One region of the Thermoanaerobacterium xylanolyticum LX-11 genome, then DNA from elsewhere that is predicted to be linked to it. Evidence: riboswitches for the same ligand, from Rfam matches in the RefSeq annotation. Region 1 holds a riboswitch; the other holds the start of a gene.
What was found. A riboswitch is a leader RNA that binds a small molecule or an ion and turns the genes downstream of it on or off. The one in region 1 is predicted to bind thiamine pyrophosphate.

Region 1 (11,413 bases):
AAGCCTTTATTTCGTATCTCTTCCTCTATTTCAGTCTTTGCATTCTCCAGATACGCCATGTACAACTCCTTTTGCTCTTTCGTAAGTTCAGCAAATGATGTGGTTTCTATCTTAGTTGGTAACTCCTTTAAAACGTCTTTTTTTAGCCTTCGCAATATAAATGGCCTTATATGTTTGCTTAAGTCATTAAGCGCCTCTTCATTTTTGTATCTTACAATTGGCTTCTCATACTTCTCAACAAATTTTCTGTGTGACAAAAGGTATCCAGGCATTAAGAAATCAAATATAGACCACAATTCAGTCAAAGAATTTTCTATGGGCGTACCAGTAAGCGCAAAATATCCTTTGGCTTTTATCCTTTTGACAGATTCTGCATTCTGAGACTTTGGATTTTTTATATGCTGCGCTTCATCCAAAATGCAATAGCTAAATTCAATATTTTCATAACTTTCTATGTCCCTCCTAATCAATGGATATGAAGTTATGACGACGTCAGATTCCTCTATGCTTTTAATAAGACTTCCTCTTTCGCTTTTACTGCCAGATACCACTAAAGTCTTTAGAGAAGGCGCAAATTTTTGTATCTCACTTTCCCAATTGTAGATAAGAGTTGTCGGACAGATGACTATTGCAGGTTCTTTATGCTTTTCTTTTTCATCCAGCAAAAATGCTATAGTCTGTATCGTCTTTCCTAATCCCATGTCATCTGCCAGTATTCCGCCAAAACCATACGATGACAATGTTTTAAGCCATTTAAACCCTACTTCCTGATATTTTCTCAGGACACCATTTAACTTCTTAGGCACTTCAAATTCAGTATCCATTGGATTTTTTATGGCTTTGACTAAACTATTTAATTTTTCATCCTTATCAATCTTTAATCTATCACTTTCAAGTTTTTCGTCAATATAAAGGGCTTTGTATTTTGGAATTTTTACAATTTCTTTCTTTAAATCTTTGCTGCTTAAATCCAACGAATCAATGAAATTTGCGATTTTCACCAATTCATCATCAATAGGCAAAAAAGATCCATCAGGCAACTTGAAAAATTTCTTCTTCATTTTTATCGAATCAAATATCTTTGGAATGAGATCTCTATCTACATCATCAATAGAAAAGCTAAATCCCAACAAATCATCGTCCTGAATTCTAATGCTGCTGCTATAGGATCTTTTGTAGAATTTCATCCTTTTAAATGATTCAGAATAATACACATCAGCGTATTTTTGAAGCACAGGTAAATAATTTGATACAAAGTCAAATATGGAGTCTTCATCATCTAAGTAAACCAATTTATCTTTTACCTTAAATTCGCACTTTTCAAAGATATCTAGTATGCGTTTTTCTGCAGCCTCGTCCCTAACTAAAATACAGTCATGCTTTATCTTCGTCTTTGTATCATCGTATAGATTTACGTTATACTGGCCGTAAGTAAAATTTATATCAGCGGTTATTCTTTCTCCTTCTTTATCAAGGTAAATTTTCGCCACAAGTGGTTCACTGTAAAATTCCGATTTCACATCATCATCGATGACGACGCTTCCTGCTTTATCTATATTCGGAAATATTACTTCTGCAAACTTCTGCTTATCCTTCTCAGTAAATACAACGCTATTTGTATTATTAGTGATGTACACATTGTAAAATGGCGCTAAAGCAAAACGCTGCTTATCAGAAACCTTGTATATTTTCCCATCATACACAAAAAAATTACCTCTGCTGTCTAACGCCTTTACTTTTTCAATTCCCTCAACGGTAAGTCTAATATTTTTGTCGTTATTCCCTTTCTCAAGTTTAAAACTAATAGGAAGATCATCAAAAACCACATCTACATCATAATAAGTTTTTCCATCCAAAACCAAATTAAAATGACTGTCCTTCATCACTTCAATAAATTTTTCCAAATTTGATGGCGTAAGCCTTACATACTTTCCGGAAATAACCGAGTCAACTCTGTAATATGAATTTTCAGTATTGATTTTGTCAATCTCGTATATCTCTCTTAAAAACTTTATAAGCTTCATATCTTCTTCTTTAAAAGTATTTACGCTTGGATCAAATGAAAATCCTTTGCCAAATTCAACGATCATTCCTTCATCAATATCGTCAAAAAACTTCTTTATGCTTTTAACTACGTACAATTTGTCAATACCCATTCTAAGGCATAAAGATGTATTCATTTGATAAGATTCTAATGTAATCTCTATGTTAATAGGCTGTTTCAATTCATCAGGTATGTATTCTCTTTTTTCAAATTCTTCAAACAAATCATACGCAGCCTTATTTTTTAGATTGTCCTCTATCTCAGCTTGATTATTTTTTATATACATTAAAACTGCCGCAATATGTTTGCAATCACCACCATATCTTGCCTTTGCAGGGCATGTACAACTTGTGTACAATTCACCATTATACTTTTGTATCATTACTCTGTACAAAGATGTACCCATTACAAAAGCTTGAAATACAGTGCCAGTTTTGTTGTAAGTAAAATTGTGTATCTTACCTGACAGATAATATTCAAGACCTTTTCTATAGACACTATCATTTTCGCATCTGCTCTTAATCTCCGCATCAGTTAACTTAACCATAACTATCATCCCAATCAATATGACTTTTGTTATTAATAATTATATCAAATATAAGAAAAAAAGCATATAAAGAACATAACTCTTCATACGCCAATAAAAATCTCTATATCGCTTTTATCATATTGCTTAGATCTATGAAGTGCTTTATCTCCTCATTCAATAATGTTATTGCAACTTTTTTCGTAGAGTCAAATTTAGCATCTTTGACTATCTCATCGTAAAATATTATGGAATCTTTTTCCGCTCTTATTGCCAATTCTACAGCATCTTCAAATTTATTTATTTTCTCTAATACCTCGTCAACAGCATCTTTCGATGGAAAAACAGATGTATTGTAAAGCAATGTTAAATAAATAGATGCCTCTATGTCAAAGTACAAGCTATCGTCGCCTTTCTTTTCGTCTAAAAGCTTATTATAAAGCTCTTCAAATCTGGATTTATGTATAAGCTCCTCTTTCGCCATGTCATCAAAAAACTTTCTCATTTTCTCGTCGTTAGAAAATTTCTCTGAAGCTTTTGTATAAAATTCGTATCCTCTTTCTTCTATATCTATAGCAAGCCTTGCAACTTCTAAATCGGTCAAATATTTTTTCTCAATATTGTTTAACATAACAACACCTCCCGAAAATTATTATCTTCTACTAATCATTTTATCATTACAAAATTTTCTAGTCAATTGGCTTTTAAAAACTTTAATAATTTGTTTTTGTAAAAGCCAAAATAATTCAAGGTGATGTTATGTGGTACATAATTTTTTCAATTTTTACGGTAATTATATCGCTTTTTTTGATAGACAGAAAAAAGTTAAAAGTGCTAATACCTGCGTATCTGCTTTCATCTGTGATAGGCTTTTCTTTGGATGTGATATTTGACTTTACTTTGAAATACTACTATTACATTGATGCACCTGTCCCAAATGGAGTTTTGTCATTCCTGATGGAAACATTTATAGGACCACCTTATGGCATGATTTTTATACAATACATACCAAAAGGAAAAATACGCTACATCATATACACGGCTGCATGGATATTGTTTCTGACTGCCGTTGAAGCAGTATTTCACATAAACGGGCTTCTTATTTACAACAGATGGAATTATTTCTTTTCAGTCATAACGTACATCTTCACATTGTTAGCTATAACTGCTCAATATAAATACTTGTTTAAAGAATAGGCAGCATCAAGCCATACATATGTGTTATATATGAAAATAGGATACCAACCGTAGAGCCTATTATGACATCTGAAGGATAGTGCAATCCCATGTAAATCCTCGAAAGACTCACTAAAATAGCCAGACTGACTAAAATAATCGTCAAATCAGGAAAGAAAAATGAAAAAGAAACCGCCAAAGAAAATATAGCTGTAGCGTGACCTGACGGGAAAGAATAATCTCTCAACAAATATTTGAATGTATTGGCTTCAGGCAAAACCATGTAAGGCCTTGGCCTCGTGCATATTCTCTTTAAAATTTGCACAACTAAGTGGCTACTTGTCAAAGTAGTAAGGGCTTGAATGGCAGAAAGCTTAACGCTGCTTTTTCCAAACAAAATCAGCAGCAAACAAGATAAAATCGTAAAATACGGTCCTCCTATATGGGTTATTTTAGGCATAATCTTATCAAGAGTTTTGCACTTTATCCTTTCATTTAAAAGGAAAAATACATTCCTGTCCTCCGCAATAATCAATTTCTTCACTCCCGACACAAATGAAACCTCCTTACACCTTCAAAGCATCATTCTTTATATTATTTATAACTACGCTGCATACCTTGTCTGCTGAATTGTATATGCCAATTTCCTCCATGCGCTCCTTCATTTCATCTATCTTTTTCTTGTCAGATAAGAGATCTAATATCTTTTTGTCTAACTTTTCTATATCTTTAATTCTTAAGGCAATCCTCTTTTTAAGCAAAAATTCGAGATTTCTCTCTTCTTGTCCAGGTATAGGATCAAAAATTATCATAGGCAATTTCTTAATTATGGCTTCGGTGACAGTAAGACCACCACTTTTAGTTACTAAGACATCAGCAGCCTCCATAAATTCATGCACGTTGTCTACATGACCATACACAAATACATTATCATCCGATATCTCCTCTATTTTAGCCTTTAAATTCTTATTTAATCCACATATTACAGCAATCTGCAAATCTTTATGCCTCTGTATAACATTGACGGCTTTTTTTATGTTTCCCAGTCCAAGTCCACCGCCCATCACCATCACCAATGGTCTATCTAATTGAAAACCCAATTTTTCTCTCATCTCATTTTTATCTTTTTTGACGTAAAATTCTTCATCAATAGGTATGCCAGTCACATTTATTTTGTCATCGGAAACACCCATCAAATTCATCTGACTTTTCATCTCTCGAGATCCAACAAAATACCCATCTATCTGGTGATGTATCCAATAGGCATGGACATCGTAATCAGTCAATATGGCAAATATCGGAATGTTGAGATCTCTTTTTATATGTGACAGAATAGAGCAAGAAAACGGATGGGTGCATATTACTGCGTTAGGCTTTAAATTTAACACGTAATCTTTTATAAATGTATAAACAGACATGCCTACCAGCTTATTTATACGCCTTTCTATCTTGTCCCTTTCCATCTCATAAAGATACCCCCATAATTCAGGTGTCAATTTTAGCGTCTTTAAGTAAATTCTCGTTGTCAAGTAAGACAGGCTGGGAAACTTCTCCCCAAGTGGATTTTCCACGAAGGCTTCAACGCCATCTCTTTTTTCGAAGGCTTTTTTTAAAGCCATCGCCGTTCTTTTATGTCCAGTTCCTATATCTTCATAAAGTATTAAAATCTTTATTTTATCCATCAAAAAGACCCTCACAATCACTATATTGATTATGGCATTTAAACATTAAATTTAAATTAAATTTGTATTAAAAATGCGTTAAAATCTATCCATCAATATAGTTTATTTTTATTTGCTATCTAATATTATACCATCAAAATCAATTTATTGTATAAAATTTAATCGAGTAGGAGGCGGTGACTAACCGCCGTCCTCTCACACCACCGTACGTACCGTTCGGTATACGGCGGTTCATTAAGATTTAATGTACGATTAGATACCTTTTTGATAAACTTCTATAACCTATGTCTTCGAAGTATTTATTTGTAAGAGTCATATTGAGTATTTGGCTATTGGATATTCTCCAGTAGCCTTTCCTCGTATTGGCGTATGCCCAGGCTTTTTGTTTTTCTACTCCTAATTTTATCAGATTGTCATACTTTGTTTTTGTCTTCTTCCATTGCTTCCATATACATGCTCTTAGTCTACGCCTTATCCATTCGTCAAGAGCTTTCATTATTCCTTTCGCATCTGCTAATCCAAAATAGTTAACCCATCCTGTCGTTATCTGATTCAATCTACGTATTCTGTATTCCATGCTTATTCCCTTGTTTCGATTGGTTATTTCTCTTACTTTTTCCTTAAACCTTTTGATGGATTTTTCATGAATCCTTATTCTTACTTCGTTTTCTTTTGTATAAAACGAAAATCCTAAGAATTTTCTTTTCCATGGTCTATCTACAGCACTTTTTGTTTCATTGACTTTTAGTTTTAATTTGGTTTCTATGAATTTCTTTATGCTTTTCATTACTCTGTTTCCTGCTGACCTGCTTTTTACGTATATGTTGCAATCATCTGCATATCGACAGAATTTATGTCCTCTTCTTTCTAGTTCTTTGTCTAGTTCATCTAACATTATGTTTGCTAGTAGCGGACTTAATGGCCCTCCTTGTGGTGTCCCTTCTTCTGTTGCTACTTTGATTCCATTTATCATTACTCCTGATTCTAAGTATCTTCGTATTAGCTTCAGTACTCGTTTGTCTCCTATCCGCTTTTCTAATTTGGACATTAGTATGTCGTGGTTTACTCTGTCAAAGAACTTTTCTAAGTCTATATCTACTACCCATGTGCATCCTTCGTTTATATATACTTCTGCGGCTATTACTGCGTCTTTTGCACTGCGTCTAGGTCTGAAACCATAACTGTTATCAGAGAATGTATGGTCGTATATTCCACTTAGTATTTGGGCTATTGCTTGTTGTATTAGTCTGTCTAGTACTGTAGGTATCCCTAGTAGTCTTGTTCCTCCATCTGGTTTTGGTATTTCTACTCTCAACACTGGTTGTGGTTTATATTTTCCTTCCAGTAATTGTTGCTTTATGGTCGGCCAGTTTTCTTTGAGATACGGTAGAAGTTCATCTACTTCCATCCCATCGACTCCATGGCTTCCTTTATTTGCAACTACTCGTTTGTATGCTTCTTTCATGTTTTCTCGGTCTAGTATCATTTCAAGCATATTACTGGTGTATCTTTGTACATTGTTTCTTCTATCTTTTGACGCCGATGATATACTATGCACTTCCGCTCTCTCTTGAAATTCCATTTCTTGATTGAGCGGATAGCCTCTTTGTTGAGTTGTCTGCAGTCTCTGCATATCTTTCGAGTTCATAAGATTTCCAAAACCTCCTAATGTTCGGTCCTTCCTTATCTATTCATGACTAGATAAGTACTATGACCTCTGCTGACTTCTCAAGGTTCAGCCATACATCACTGCATGGGTTGTCATTTCAGAGTTCACTTTAATGACTTATCCTTGAGACCTCCCCGGGTAAGAACGATAACCTTCATCTCGTCTATCTGCCAGATTTACTGTATGGGGTTCGGGTAGTGTTGGACTTCGTTTTGTTCAGCAAACTCGTCCGCCCCAATTCAGCCTCTTATCTGGTTCGTATTCCTCAGACCGAGATTTTGCCTACCGCTTCCTTCAGATTCCACCTCACGATGGACACCCTTGCGGTTCAGCTAGTGGTTCCCACTACCAAGCCCACAGCGGACTTTCACCGCCAAGTTATCGCCCATGCCGGGCGCACTAAAAACCCTCTTCCGTTAAAAAGAGGGTTTTTATAAATTTTACGCTAATGCTTTTTTCTTTATCATCTCAATTGCATTTCTAACTTGCGGAATAATAGAAACCACAAAACAAATCAAGACCTCCACACCTACTAATATACCATTAACAAGAAGCGAATAGACAATAGGATTCATACCTTTTGGTGCATAGCTGGCAAAGAAGAAGACACCTGATAGAAAATGTGAAAAAAACCTGCCAAAACCACCAACTAAGATTCCCAGACTTAAATTCTTTTTAAAGAATCCTGCAAGTCCTAAGGCACCAAACGCCAATGGATAATCTAATAGAAGCTGTATCCAATGCACAACATAAGGATCTTGTATTAGCTGAAGCATTCCATAGGCCATTCCCACCGCTATACCAGGCCCTGCACCGTAATAGTATGCAAAGACAAACAGCGGAAGCATACTGGCTGGCGTTATAGAGCCACCTTGAGGCCAATGGTAAAACCTTATATACGACAATACAAATGATATGGCTATTGCTAATCCACCGTACACAAGCATCTTTGCATTAAATTTCACGCTGTTTCTTAAAATGTAAAACAAAAAGGCAGCAAATAGAATCGCAATTATTATGGAAAGTGTGGCAGGCTTTATCTTTGTAAAATCAGAAAAAATGCTTACAATGTAGGACATAAAAATAACCTCCTTTTGAGGCTATGTACCGCTTAAAACAAAAAAACCGCACACTGATGCGGTCTTTTGCCGCATTCCCTTCGTAGGTATTAACCTAATCAGGTTCTAGGGGTTTGGCATCTGCCATCTCAGCTAAAAGCACCCCCAGCGGACATAGTCTATTGATTAATTTATTATCTAATTATAATAAAATTACTTTTTAAATGCAATACCTTCATGTTGAAGCAGTAATGACTTGACATTAAGTCCTCCTGCAAAGCCTTTCAGTGTCATATCTGAACCGATGACCCTATGACACGGTATGATAATCGGAATAGGATTTTTATTGAGGGCATTTCCTACAGCTCTTGATGCATTTGGCTTACCTATTCTTCTTGCGATTTCACCGTATGTAGCGTAAAAGCCATACGGTATCTTCATAAGCTCTCGCCAAACAGATTTTTGAAAGTCTGTCCCTTCTAAATCTAACTTTACGCTAAATTCTTTCAAGTGACCCTCAAAGTACAATTTAAGCTGTTCTTTGCAATCAGCTATAAATGAATTCGTACTCCTTAAACATTGTAAATGTTCTTCATTAGGAAAATCTATCCTCGTTATGCCATCTTCGCTTGAATATATTCTTAGCGTTCCAATCGGTGTATCTAAGTCATCCCATACCACATTATCACATCCTGATGCATTTTGCTATTTAACAACTACTTCTTCGACTTCATCTTCAATTTCAAAATCTTCATTAGATTTATAAGAAGATTCACTTGATTCTGATTTGCCTGAAGTTGCTATTTTTGCTAAACTTTTTTCTATTGAATCAATCTTTTTCATTTTTTTCAATGTATAAACTATGTAAAATACCAAAAAGATAACTGATACAATCGGTGTAGCTAAAGCCACAAAATACTGCAGAAATAGCATAAATCCACTTTGAACCATTCTTGACACTCCCTTCTAAATAAGATATTCACTATTTATTATTTCACAAGTAAACTATCAAAGCAAGTATTATAAAAAATATTATACATAGTTTTTTCTACTAAAAGTAAAGCCATATTGGTGAAACTTAAGTTTCATCAATATGGCTTATTTTTAAACAGCATCTTTAAAATATCTTCTTACATCCTTTAGATAATCAATTATTGTCAAGTGTTGAGGGCATTTTGTCTCGCACTCTCCGCATTCTATGCAAGAACTTGCTTTACCTTCATTTAAGTTATTATAATTTCTAAGTGCTTCATCATAATTGTTGTACATGTGGGCTTCATTGTATACGGCAAAATTCTTAGGTATATTCACACCATTTGGACATGGCATACAGTAGTTACAAGCAGTACATCCTACAGGCGAAAGCCTTTCATAAGTTTCTCTGACTTTATCTACAAGTTTTACCTCGTTCTCGGTTAAACCATTTGCTTTTGATCTTGATGCACTTTCTATATTTTGTTTCACTTGTTCCATCGTGCTCATTCCACTTAATACAAGGGAAACTTCAGGATGATTCCACACCCACTGCAAAGCCCATTCTGCAGGTGTCCTTTTTACACTTGCACTGTTCCAAAGCTCTTTGATAGCCTCTGGCGGATCTCCAGCAAGCTTGCCACCTCTTATTGGTTCCATTACAATAACGGCTAATCCCTTTGACGCAGCATACTTAAGCCCTTTTAAGCCCGCTTGATTGTTTATATCCATGTAGTTGTACTGTATCTGACAAAAATCCCATTTATCGTAATCATCGATTATGCCTTTAAAAACGTTGTATTCGTCATGGAAAGAAAAACCTATGAATTTGACTTTGCCTTCTTTCTTGACCTTTTCCATCCAGCTAAACACATCAAGTCTTTTGTACTTCTCCCATCTCTCTTTATCCAATGCGTGTAGAAGGTAAAAATCTATGTAGTCAACGTCCAGTTTTTTTAGTTGTTCATTCAGGTATTTATCCATATCTTCTTTTTCATTAACAAGCCATGACGGAAGTTTTGTAGCTAAATACGTCTTTTCCCTGTATCCGTCTTTTAAAGCTTTGCCTACCACAATCTCACTTTGCCCATTGTGGTACGGATATGCAGTATCAACGTAGTTAACGCCATTATCTATAGCATATCTTATCATCTTTATAGCTTCTTCTTCATCGATCTTGCTGTTGTCTCCGCCTATTGTAGGCAATCTCATTGCGCCAAAACCCAATGCTGAAACCTTAACACCTGTATTGCCAAATTCTCTATACTGCATACAACCCCTCCGTATCTTAAAATTTAAATTTCTTATTTGATTATAACACCATTGCTTTAAATAACAAAATTCCCGTAATCGCATCTATTGCTTTAGCTTTTCAACAATGTTAATCTTAAATTAAGCTAATAGATAGGAGGTAATTGCATATGGAATACATCGATTTAAGAAGCGACACAGTCACGTTGCCAACTCAGGAAATGAGAGATGCCATGTACAAAGCTTTAGTAGGCGACGATGTTTATGGTGAAGATCCCACTGTAAAGAAGCTTGAAGAAATGGCAGCAGATATTATGGGAAAAGAAGATGCAATGTTTGTGACAAGCGGGACACAAGGAAACCAAGTATCTGTCATGACACATACACATCACGGCAACGAAATAATACTGGAAGAAAAATGCCATATAATTACGTATGAAGTCGGTGGAATAGGATATCTATCAGGGGTGCAAGCTAAAACTATACGAGGAATAAATGGTATTATGGACCCGAAAGATGTTCTAAACTCCATCAGGACAGATGACATCCATTTTCCAAAGACAAGTCTTATATGTCTGGAAAACACCCACAATAAAGCAGGTGGTACAGTTATACCACTAAGCAATATGAAGGAAATTTATGAGATAGCAAAAGAACACGATATACCTGTTCATTTAGACGGAGCAAGGATTTTCAACGCAGCCACATACCTAAATGTGGACGTAAAGGAAATAGCAAGATACGCTGACAGCGTAATGTTTTGTCTGTCAAAAGGACTTTGTGCACCCGTAGGTTCCATTGTGGCCGGCAGTAAAGATTTCATTAAAAAGGCCAGAAAGTACCGCAAAATGTTGGGTGGTGGTTTAAGACAAGCTGGGATTTTAGCTGCAGCAGGAATTGTAGCACTTGAAAAGATGACAAAGAGATTAGCAGAAGATCACGAAAACGCAAGGCTTTTAGCAGAAGGCTTAAATAACATAAAAGGCATAAAAGTTGACATGTCGACAGTTCAAACAAATATCGTCATGTCTGACA
Region 2 (11,413 bases), 870 kb from region 1:
AAAAAGTCCTGTAGCCAGTGCACCCCATGTACCGCCAACGCCGTGTATACCAAACGCATCAAGTGAATCATCATATCCAAATTTATGCTTGATGTAATTGACAGATGTGAAGCATATTATACCTGATATGACTCCTATTGCGATCGCAGAAACTGCTGTCACATATCCTGCTGCAGGTGTAATAGCTACAAGTCCTGCTACAGCACCACTTACAGCACCAAGTAGTGTAGGCTTACCGCTTACTTTCCATTCGGTTAATACCCATCCCATGGAGGCGGCAGCAGCAGCAGTATTTGTCACGACAAATGCATTAACCGCCAGACCATTTACAGATAAAGCGCTTCCTGCATTAAATCCAAACCAGCCAAACCATAAAAATGCTGCTCCCATCAAAACCATAGGCATGTGATGTGGTACCATCTTTGTATTTTTTCTCTTGCCCAGTATTAAAGCCGCCACAAGTCCTGAAACGCCAGAACTTATGTGAACGACTGTACCACCAGCAAAGTCCAATGCGCCTAAGTTTTTAAGCCATCCACCATTTCCCCATACCCAATGTGCAAGTGGATCATATACTAATGTAGTCCAAATAAGCGTAAATACGATGAATGCTGAAAATCTCATTCTTTCCGCAAATGCACCCGTTATTAAAGCAGGTGTTATTATGGCAAACATCAATTGATATACCATAAACGCCAAAAGTGGTATCGTCGATGAATAAGTACCATCAGGTCCAAGACCAATATTGTTAAGACCAGCCCAATGTAGATTTCCTATCAAGTGGTATGTATCACCACTAAAGGATAATGAAAATCCAAATAATACCCATTGTACAGAAACAAGTGCGATAATAGTGAAACTTTGCATCATTATGCTTATGACATTTTTCCCATTAACCATACCGCCGTAAAAAAATGCCAATCCCGGTGTCATGATCATGACTAATGCTGATGAAAATAGTATAAATGCTGTATCACCTGTGTCTATCTTGCCTGTCGCTGCAAAAGCCATATTTGGTATTAAAACTGCCAATAAGAACATCAATGTAATAAATATCTTTTTCTTCACATTTATTCCTCCTTTAAAAATAATAAAAGAAGACGCCCTAATACATAGGTTACCTATGAATTAGAGCGCCTTTGCTCTGTCAATTTAAAGTAATAATATTTATCTTAGTTATAATAGTACATCTATATATGTTTTTTGTCAATATCTAAGTTTACTATTTTGCAAAAAATTTAAATTGCAATTTAATATAAATCTGAAATGAATGTTGTAAAACAAGTAAAAATCTTATAAACATCAACTAATACAAAGTAAATCAATCTTTCTTTTTGAAATAATAATCAGGCAACAAAGATAATTTTTCGCAATATTTTTTCTCATTAAAATGAGTTTTCTCCTTAAGTATATAATATATCTCTTCAATCAAGACCGAACCTATCATTTCTTTTGACTTTTGTTCAGAATAACCTAAATTTTTTAGTCGCATCAGGGTAGCTTTTGTACATTTCGGATCATCCATTTTCAATTGATTCTCAACAACATCCATAATTAAAGCTTTTAATCTATAATTAACCATAATTCTTCTCCTTACAATTCATTCATAGTAAACATAATAATATCATTTATTCAAAGCTCTAAAGAGTTATAAACAATGATTTGATTTTATTAGTTGTCTTTAAAATAAACTATATTTATTCTTTTTAGCAATACTTGCGTAAACAATGAATATATCGGAACATTAATAATTTCTCCTACAACCTTTGGAGGTAGAGTAGTCACTAAAGGCATTTTAAATAACAGCAGAAGAAAATAAGGCACCAATATTACTGATGAAATTAACTGACCTACACCAATTGCTATCAGCAATTGCCATATAGAAGGGATTGGAGCTTTTATCGGCTTTAAAACCAAAGCAGGAATAATACCTGTGAGAGCTGCTGTCAATGTAAAATGTGGCATGTATGGTCCTAAAGGATTAATGTAATACCCAACTATATCACCTACAGCACCTACTATACCTCCTGCTGTAGATCCAAACATTATCCCTGCAAGAATCACCGGCAATGCGCCAAAGCCAATTCTTATACCTTCAATACCACCAACAGCTATTCTAATACTAGCTATTCTACTTAAAACTATGTTTAGGCTAATCAACAATGCTAGAAAAACCAGTTCTCTCGTATGTATTTTTTTCATTAAACAAGCCTCCCTATCAATTATATAGGTTATAATAAGACTGCTACACAATTAGAAAAAGACTACTACAATGGTACCATAAACTCTATATATCATCAATACTCTCAAATCAAGTTTTTTTATAATATCATATTAATTGCTTTTTATATATAGTAGCCTTTTAAGATCCGCTGCAAGCTTATTTGACATTTAGACTCATATTATATATTTGATGACATTACCATCAAATATTGACTCTATTTCCTTTATAAAAAATTCCTTCATTTCATTTATCTCATCATTTTTGTACATAAATTTTTTGTAGCCAAATTGACCGAATCTACAAACCCTTTCTTCGTCATTCATAGGCAGTGTATTTTCAGGAAAAATCTCTGATATGGTACTTTTGGCTTTTGCTGTGTATCTGTGTGAGATGATTTCAAATGTTATTGGATATGCAGTTTTTTCAGGTATACTTTCCTTCATTTTAAATAATAGTTCTTTATAATCTTTTTGCCAATTGTCATACAAAAAAACAGGCGCTATCAAAAAACCCATGGGATAGCCTGATTCAATTATTTTTCTGCTGGCTTCCAATCTTTTCTCTAATGATGGAGTCCTTTTTTCATATTCGTTTATGATTTTTTCAGTATTTAAACTAAATCTCACTTCTGTATGTCCATTATGTTCAATATCAAGAAGTGTATCTATGTCTGTAAACTTCGTGACAAATCTAAATCTTCCACTTTCGCTTTTGCTGAAAAATTCTATCGCAGATTTTAGAATGTTTGTATACGGCTCTACTGGCACGGGATCTGACGTTGCCGAACCTTCAAAAATTGTCTTTTCAGGTTTCCTTGCTTCAATATAATCATTTGCCCACATAAATATGTCATCTATATTTACATTGACCTTTATGTAAGGCCTCTCGCTTAAATTTGTATTAAGATAACAATATTGACATTGACCTACACAACCAGATAGCAATGGTAGCTGATAATTAGCTGATGGTTTACAAGATTGAAAATCTATCTTTTTCTTCACGCCCACAACTAAAGTATTTTTCCCTTCTTTATAATATTCTCGTAAATTGTCCCCTGGTATATGTCCTTTTATTCTATTTCCTTTCATCTCTATAAATTCAACTTCTTTTCTGTCTTTAAAAAATTGGTATATGTTGTATCCAATTTCATAGTCTATAGCATTTTTTTCAAAAATAATGCGCTTAGGAATAAACATTTTCGTACTCCTTTTTTTAAGTAATTTGTTTATTTTTATTCTTAGCACATTTCAAATAGTATATGCAAAAAGCACATCCTATTTGTAAGAATGTGCTTTTCATACTACTTTGATATAGCATCTTTTAAGCGCCTTGTGGCAAAACCTATATCATCTGATGCCATGATCTCTGATACAACTGAGATTCCATCAACGCCCGTTCTCATTACATCTAATGCATTGCTGTATTTTATGCCTCCAATTGCGACAACAGGAATCTTTACTGCTTCTTTTATTTTTTTTAAATCCAAAAGCCCTATTGCTTCACCTATATCTTTCTTTGTGCCTGTGTAGAATACTGCACCTGCTCCTATGTAGTCAGCACCATCTCTTTCTGCCTCTACGGCTTCATCTACGCATCCAGCAGATATGCCGATTATCTTATTATCGCTCATGATCTTTCTTGCAATGCTGCATGGCAGATCTTCTTGACCTAGGTGAACTCCATCTGCATCAACAGACAGTGCTATATCAATTCTGTCATTTATTATAAATGGAACATTGTATTTTCCTGCAATATCTTTTAATCTTTTAGCAATCTCGTAAAACTCTCTTGATGAAATATCCTTTTCCCTAAGCTGTAGCATAGTAACACCGTTTTGCAATGATTCTTCTACAGCATCGTAAAAATCTCTACCAGCCTTCAAAAGGTTTCTGTCAGTGACCAAATAAAGAGATACATCAAAATCTTTCATGCTTACGCCTCCAATACTTCAATATCAGCGTATTTCCTTATAATGTCGGAGTTTATAAGGTACAGATTGTCTATAAATTTTGCCCTAAATGTCCCAGGCAAATTGCACTCTTTTTCCGCCAATTCTCCAGCTATATTCATAATAAGAAGGGCAGCCAATGACGATATCACTTTGTCATGGCTGCATGCAGACGTAGCCGCCATTATTGCACCTAAAGTACAGCCCGCACCTGTTATCTTTGTAAATAAATAGGTACCATTTTTAACTTTTACTACTCTTTTGCCGTCGCTTATATAGTCTTCTTTACCTGTTGCAACAACAACCGTATTTGTTAACTTTGCAAGTTTTACACATGAGTCAACATTTCCGCTGTCATCTAAAGAATCTACACCTCTGACATTTGCACTTTCACCTGATAAAGCCTTTATTTCACCGCCATTCCCCTTTATAATGCTTATATCACCTATTTTCAAAAGCATATTTACAAAGTCAACCCTGCTTTTTATAGCAGCACATCCTACAGGGTCTAAGACGACTGGTTTTTTGTGGTCTTTTGCTGATATTACAGAATTGATTATTGTCTCTTTAGTTTCATTATTGATAGTACCTATATTTACGTACAAAGCATTTGAAATTGCTGTAAAATCGTACGCTTCGTCCGGTGACATAACCATTGCAGGAGATGCCCCTATACTTAGTAGTGCATTGGCATTATCGTTTATTACGACGTAGTTTGTTATAGCGTGGACAAGCGGCACTTCTTCTTTTAATCTTTCTAAAACCTTTATTGCTTCTTCAACCATAAATTTTCTCCTCTCTCTTATTTAAAGATTTCATAATTGGATAGATTACAGCAGTTAAAATAATCGTACCTATTGTGGGCGTTATAAACCATTTTGATAGATTTGTGCCAAAATATGTAAGATAATTGTAGAATATCGTACCCACCGCAAAAGAAATCGTGGCAGGCACATTTAAGAAGCTATGGCTTTTGCTTTTCATCAAAAAGAAATCTTCAAATACAACCGTATATGCTGGAATAAATACACTTCCTATGGCGTATAAAAAGTTTTGGTAATTATCCATTGGGAACAAATATGCGGCAATAAGCCCCACAATGGAATATATAATAAGCAGACTTTTTCTGCTTAATTTTGCTTTGACAATAGAAAGGGTTGAAATAGCAGCAGAATACACATCCATAAAAGTCGTAGTAACCGTCGACAAAAGTATAATGAGAAGCGGTACAATTCCCGTTTTTATTGACGCAAAATACGAGATTATATCCTTTCCGCCTGTTTTTAAAGCCACATAAAGTCCTATAAAATACATGAAGCAGCTTGCTATGAAATATCCTGCAAATGTATATATAAAGCTGGACTTCCCATCTTTAGCATTTATAGTGTAATCCCCTACCAGCGGAAGCCATGATACAGGCATAGCAACGGCAAGCTCAACAGCACCGCTGAAACTCATGTCTCCCGTTACTGACGCTATTTTCCCGCCTTTTAAATACAATACAACAAATATAGTCAATATAAATAAAAGTACAACAGCAATATCGTTTATCCAATAAGCTTCATTGTCAAAGAATAATGTCCACAATAAAACAGATATGCCAACGACAAAAATTCCAATAGCAGTAGACATGCCTATGGCACCGTTGAAAGCCTTTGCAGACTGTATTATCATTACAGCCGTCCAGCCAACCAATTGAAGCACATTTAAAAGCCCTATAAATACCATGCCTCTCTCGCCCAATACACCTTTCGTGGACTCTATTGCAGGCTTCTTAACTCTAAAGGACATAAGCCCTCCTAAAGCAAAAAACAGAGTACCAATTATATGACCTAACAATATGCTTAAAATTCCTTTAGTTAAGCCTAATGGTGCAAAGTATGAACCAGTAAAAACCTCTGCAATGGATATGGCCGCACCTGCCCATATCAAAAAAAGCGTCGAATTTTTAATCTTCATAGTCAATACCTGCTTTCTTATAAAGATCTACTAAATGTCCTACAGGTCCTACACCTTTACCTATCTCAAGAGAATTTTTAATAGCCTCTGTTATGTAACTTTTTGCGTTTATTACTGCATCTTTCAAGCTAAATCCTCTACCAAGGTACGAAGCTATTGCAGATGAATACGTACATCCTGTCCCATGTGTATTTTTGGTGTCGATCCTCTCCTGCGGCAAAAGTAAAAATTCACTTCCATCGTAAAATACATCAGTAGCATTTTCTACAGAATGACCACCTTTTACAACGACAGCTTTTACACCCATATCGATGATTTTTTTAGCAGCCTCTTTCATGTCTTCAATTCCCTCAATATTCATTCCCGTAAGTTCACATGCCTCCGGTATATTTGGAGTAATGATATCTGCCATAGGCAAAAGTTTTGTCTTCAATGCATCTATGGCGTCTTCTTTTAGAAGGTAATATCCGCTTTTTGATATCATGACAGGGTCTAACACGACGTTTTTTGGATTCCATATTTTAAGTGATGATGCAATAGCGTCAATGATTTCTCCACTTGACACCATGCCTATTTTCACAGCATCAACTTCTGTATCCTCAAATACACAGTCAATCTGCTTTTTGATGATATCTGCATCCATCTCCCTCACGTCAAAAACTCCTACTGTATTCTGCGCAGTAACTGCCGTTATGACGCACATGCCGTATACTCCAAGTGCGCAAAACGTCTTTAAATCTGCCTCTATGCCAGCTCCACCAATGCTGTCAGAGCCTGCAATTGTAAGTAACTTTCTCACATCGATTCCTCCTTTTTTGTATGCCTTAAGGAAATACGAAACAAAAAAGTGTGCTGGATAAGCACACTTAAATCCCAATGTACTCCCTACGCCGGCATTATCCAGATCAGGTTATGGGTCATAGCAGAAATAGCTGCTAACTCTCAGCCGGGCTATCACCCCAGCTCCCCAGACTAAATATTAACTTTTATTTAATTTTAACACAAATTGTTTGACTTGTACAGGATATTTCACTCTATGATCGTGTCAAGTATTTTTAGGTTTTTTTGAAAAAAAGACCTCACTATCACTCTAAGGATGAGTATTGATAGCTGGATTTTAAGAAAAGTTTTTAGTGTTGAAGTCTCTTAACTTCTTGATAGCATAAAATCGCCACTCACTCTATAATCTTTGATTTTCTTTTAATATCTCACTCATTCTCAGATTCTCACGCTCTTCAAAGAAGCCATCATGTATATCAATGCTATTTATTCATGAATTTTACATGTGATAGGTAACCCAAATAAGCTCCCCATAATAATAACTAAAACTACAATCTTCAATATATATGCATACTTTTAAATGGCATTTCTCAATAGTAATGATTTTATAGCCTGACTTGTTAATGTTTTTTTATTTTGCAATATTGGCAAGCTTATTATGTTTTCATAAGTTGATTTTATTTTCTTTAGTTGTTGTTTCGCTTTATACACTGTTTGCTTTGGTATTTCTATTGGCTTTAAGCTTTCATATTGCTGTTTTAATACGACACCTTTCAGCGATATGCCGCTTGCTTTTATTGCTCTTAATTTTGCCATTTTGTGAGCTCCAACCTTGCTCCATGAAATTGGTCTGCTTGATAGTCTCTCTGAAAGTACATGACTTACATGACTTTCTGCACTGCATCCTGTTATTTCTTTTTTGTAAAGGCTGTATGAATTTATTCCATCCCAATTGTTATTTATATATGTTTGGCACTTCGTTACGGGATTTTCTGTTCCGTTTAATTCTAGTTCTTTGTATTTTTGTGTTAAAAGCTCATTGACTTTTTGTTTATCTGCTTTAAATATGGCTTTCCATAATTCTCTCTTTGTTTTTTTATCTTCTTTTATTGCAGCTGTTATGTATTTTTGTAGATGAAATAGGTCTAATACGTATACGGCGTTAGGCAGATATTTTACTCCGAATTTTATCCATTCCGCTCCATCTCCAGATACGTATATGCGTTTTATTTTGTCTTCGTTATATGTGCTTGCAATGTACTCCCATACTTCTTTCCATAACTCTTCTACTTTATCTCCTTCGTATACACCGGAAAAGTATACGGCATTTTTTAGTTCATTTCTGCCTTTTGTTATTGTTTGTTTTCCTTCATGTACGTATATTAATTTTACAATGTCTGGTTTGCCGTTTTGAAGATGTATATGATCTTCATCAGCTTCTATGTATAAAGTTTCTATTTCTTTTTTAGTCTTTGGCTTTTCATATGTTTGAAGGTTGTCTATTTTTCTTAATGTGTTCATTACTGTTTGCCGGCTTACATTGCAGTTAGCTCCATTTCTTTTAAGTTCCTGAGTGGTTTTTTGATATGAGAGTATTGTAGAAAGATCCGTTATATCAGCTTTAAGCTCAGCATCTATTCTTTCATATTTTTGGATGCCAGCAGCTTTATCTACGAGATATGCCTTCTCTCCTGTTTCTTTGTTTTTATAGTACCGTCTTTTGTATGTGATATCTCCAAATGCAGTTGTTATTGTCCTTTCACAATCTTTTTGGACTACCACCCAGTTTTTCCTTTTGTATTTATCTTTATATATGCTTTGATCAAGTTCATGAAGTACATCTGCACAAATCTCTTTTCCTAATTCATTTAGAATTTTTTTAAGTTCTTCTTCAAATTCCAAATAGGTATATTTTCCATCAAGTAATCCAATAATTTTTTCTACAACAAGCAGGAATTTTTGAAGTGTATGTTGAATTATTTTCATAAGACCTCACCTTCCTATTTATTTTCTAACTCATCCTCTTGGGAGGATGGTGAGGTCTTATTTCTACATTTCATCGCTATTTTCCTGCTTTTTCACCTAAAAAAATTTTACACTAAGCACTCTATCGTCAAATTTTCTTGATAATCTATACATTGTTCTTTTATATATATATAAATTATGGTAAAATAGAATTAATAATTATGGGAGGCAGGAATTTTTTATGAATAGTACTTATCTATCAATAGATGATATTATAAAAAATGTATCATTTTTAGTAAATATATTCGATGGTATAAGAATAGTAGATCCTTTAAAAAAGAAAGTTTACTACTCTTTTCTAAATAGCAAGGAAATCATTGATGAAAAAGATTATTGCTATGATTTTTGGAATCAAGGTAAAATATGTAGTAATTGTATATCAATAAGAACAATTATTGAAGATAAAACTTTTGTAAAAGTTGAATATACTGGAGAAAAATTATATTTAGTAACATCGACACCATTTTACACAGACTCAGGTAAAATTGTAGTCGAACTTTTAAAAGATTCTACAGATGCAGGTTTGATTGAAGATATTAAAAATCTGACAAGTCAAAATATATATGATAAAGTAAATGAATTAAATGAATTAGTGGTAAAAGATGGTCTCACTGGACTATATAATAGACGATTCGTAGATGAAAGATTACCTGTTGATATCCTTAGAGCTTCTTTAAATACCATGCCAGTCTCCATAATAATGGCAGATATAGACTTCTTTAAAAAAGTAAATGATACATATGGTCATATTGCAGGTGACGAAACGCTCAAATTTTTTGCCTCCATAATTCAAAGCAATATTAGAAAAGATGATTGGGCAGCTAGGTATGGTGGAGAAGAATTTTTAATTTGTTTGAAAAATACAGATAAAAATGAGGCTTACGAAATAGCTGAAAGAATAAGAAAAAGCATTGAAAGCAGCACTATAATATATAAAGACAAGGAAATTAAAATCACTTCCAGCTTTGGGGTATATACATTTGAAGGCAATTATGAAAATTATTTAGATGTTATTGAAAAAACCGACCAAAAATTATACGAAGCAAAGAAAAAAAGAAATCAAGTTATGGCTTAAGCTTTCTTAGTTTCAAAACTATGTCTCTTGATTTTTCCCCAACTGCTTTTTAATTTTTTAAATTTAACAATACCTTCTATCCTAAATAGAGTTGTCATCTGCCTGTATCCAAAATTTTCTAATACACCGTATATACTTAGTTTTAAAAGTTGAACCAACTTAGGATAATTATTAAATGTATATTCTTCTAACAATATAGCACCTAATGATAAAAGCACTCCATAAAGAATAGCCGCTGCAAAATACAAAATAAAATATTTTATGTTTAGAATACCTAATATGTACGTAATCGGAATAAAAATATACCCTAGTATTTCAACAACAGGTCCTATCATTTCAAATAACCAAAAGTAAGGAACTGCTATTAAACCAATTTGCTTATACTTTGGATTTAATAGCATTTTTTTGTGTTTAAAAAGGCTATCTATAAGACCTATCTGCCATCTTCTTCTCTGACTCCTTAGATCTTTTATACTTTCTGGTGCCTGTGTCCAACATACAGGATCTGGAATAAACTTTATTCTGTATTCTTGTCTTTTCTCTACAAAATGTTCGTGAAGTTTTACTATAAGCTCCATGTCCTCACCGATTGTATCTTTATCATAGCCACCAACTTCTATAACAGCATCTTTCCTACAAGCCCCAAACGCACCAGATACGATAAGAAGGCAATTTATCAAATCCCAACCAGCTCGCCCCAATAAAAAAGCCCTCAAATACTCTACTATCTGAAAATTTGCTATTCTATTTCTTGGTAAATCGATGTTTATGATTTTATCTCTTATTATAGTGCTACCATTTGCTATTCTGACTATGCCACCAACAGCAATTGTTCTTTTATCCTCAACAAAAGGCATTATTATTCTTACAAGTGAATCACTTTCTAAAATTGAGTCTGCATCGATAGATGTTATTACTGGATAATTAGATACATTTATACCAGCATTTAGTGCATCAGCTTTTCCACCATTCTCTTTATCTACTAATATGAGATTAGGTATATCAATGTTTCTATAGACTTTTAGTATTTTATTGGTTTTGATACGATATCTAATTGGTTGATCTACCTCTTTTAATTCAAATGCTTCAATCACCTTTTTTAATGTATTATCTTTCGAACCATCATTTATTACTACTACCTCAAAAATTGGGTAGTGCAACGATAAAAGCGATTTTATATTCTCTACTATTGTTTCTTCCTCATTATAAGCTGGAACTAATATAGATATTGGTATCATATTTGAAGAAGATATAAATCTCCTATAATCAGAATATCTTATTTTCTTTATGTATCTATTTAAATTAATTGCAGCTAAAATTAGCTGAAAAAAATATATAAAGTTAATTGCGAAAACATAATAAATAAGTGTTTTATTAAATCCTAAAATAATCGATTTTAATA

Region 2: linked by a shared signal. The riboswitch ahead of thiD (bifunctional hydroxymethylpyrimidine kinase/phosphomethylpyrimidine kinase) and the one ahead of thiT (energy-coupled thiamine transporter ThiT) in region 1 are both predicted to bind thiamine pyrophosphate.

The regions. Positions count from the first base shown of each region.
Region 1 covers NC_015555.1:196,483-207,895, reverse strand. Annotated here, with positions in the region: gene THEXY_RS01035 (DEAD/DEAH box helicase) at 1-2,591, opposite strand, end outside; gene THEXY_RS01030 (ferritin-like domain-containing protein) at 2,695-3,201, opposite strand; gene THEXY_RS01025 (CBO0543 family protein) at 3,330-3,767, shown strand; gene THEXY_RS01020 (phosphatase PAP2 family protein) at 3,757-4,299, opposite strand; gene THEXY_RS01015 (MGDG synthase family glycosyltransferase) at 4,313-5,428, opposite strand; gene ltrA (group II intron reverse transcriptase/maturase) at 5,670-7,076, opposite strand; gene thiT (energy-coupled thiamine transporter ThiT) at 7,538-8,176, opposite strand; TPP riboswitch at 8,234-8,332, opposite strand; gene THEXY_RS01000 (methylated-DNA--[protein]-cysteine S-methyltransferase) at 8,369-8,836, opposite strand; gene THEXY_RS00995 (hypothetical protein) at 8,861-9,106, opposite strand; gene THEXY_RS00990 (aldo/keto reductase) at 9,260-10,399, opposite strand; gene ltaE (low-specificity L-threonine aldolase) at 10,549-11,413, shown strand, end outside.
Region 2 covers NC_015555.1:1,070,850-1,082,262, reverse strand. Annotated here, with positions in the region: gene THEXY_RS05210 (ammonium transporter) at 1-1,068, opposite strand, end outside; gene THEXY_RS05205 (hypothetical protein) at 1,322-1,582, opposite strand; gene THEXY_RS05200 (folate family ECF transporter S component) at 1,672-2,202, opposite strand; gene splB (spore photoproduct lyase) at 2,398-3,420, opposite strand; gene thiE (thiamine phosphate synthase) at 3,525-4,154, opposite strand; gene thiM (hydroxyethylthiazole kinase) at 4,157-4,957, opposite strand; gene cytX (putative hydroxymethylpyrimidine transporter CytX) at 4,950-6,131, opposite strand; gene thiD (bifunctional hydroxymethylpyrimidine kinase/phosphomethylpyrimidine kinase) at 6,121-6,930, opposite strand; TPP riboswitch at 6,997-7,111, opposite strand; gene THEXY_RS05170 (ISLre2-like element ISTxy1 family transposase) at 7,488-8,897, opposite strand; gene THEXY_RS05165 (GGDEF domain-containing protein) at 9,118-10,011, shown strand; gene THEXY_RS05160 (glycosyltransferase family 2 protein) at 10,008-11,413, opposite strand, start outside.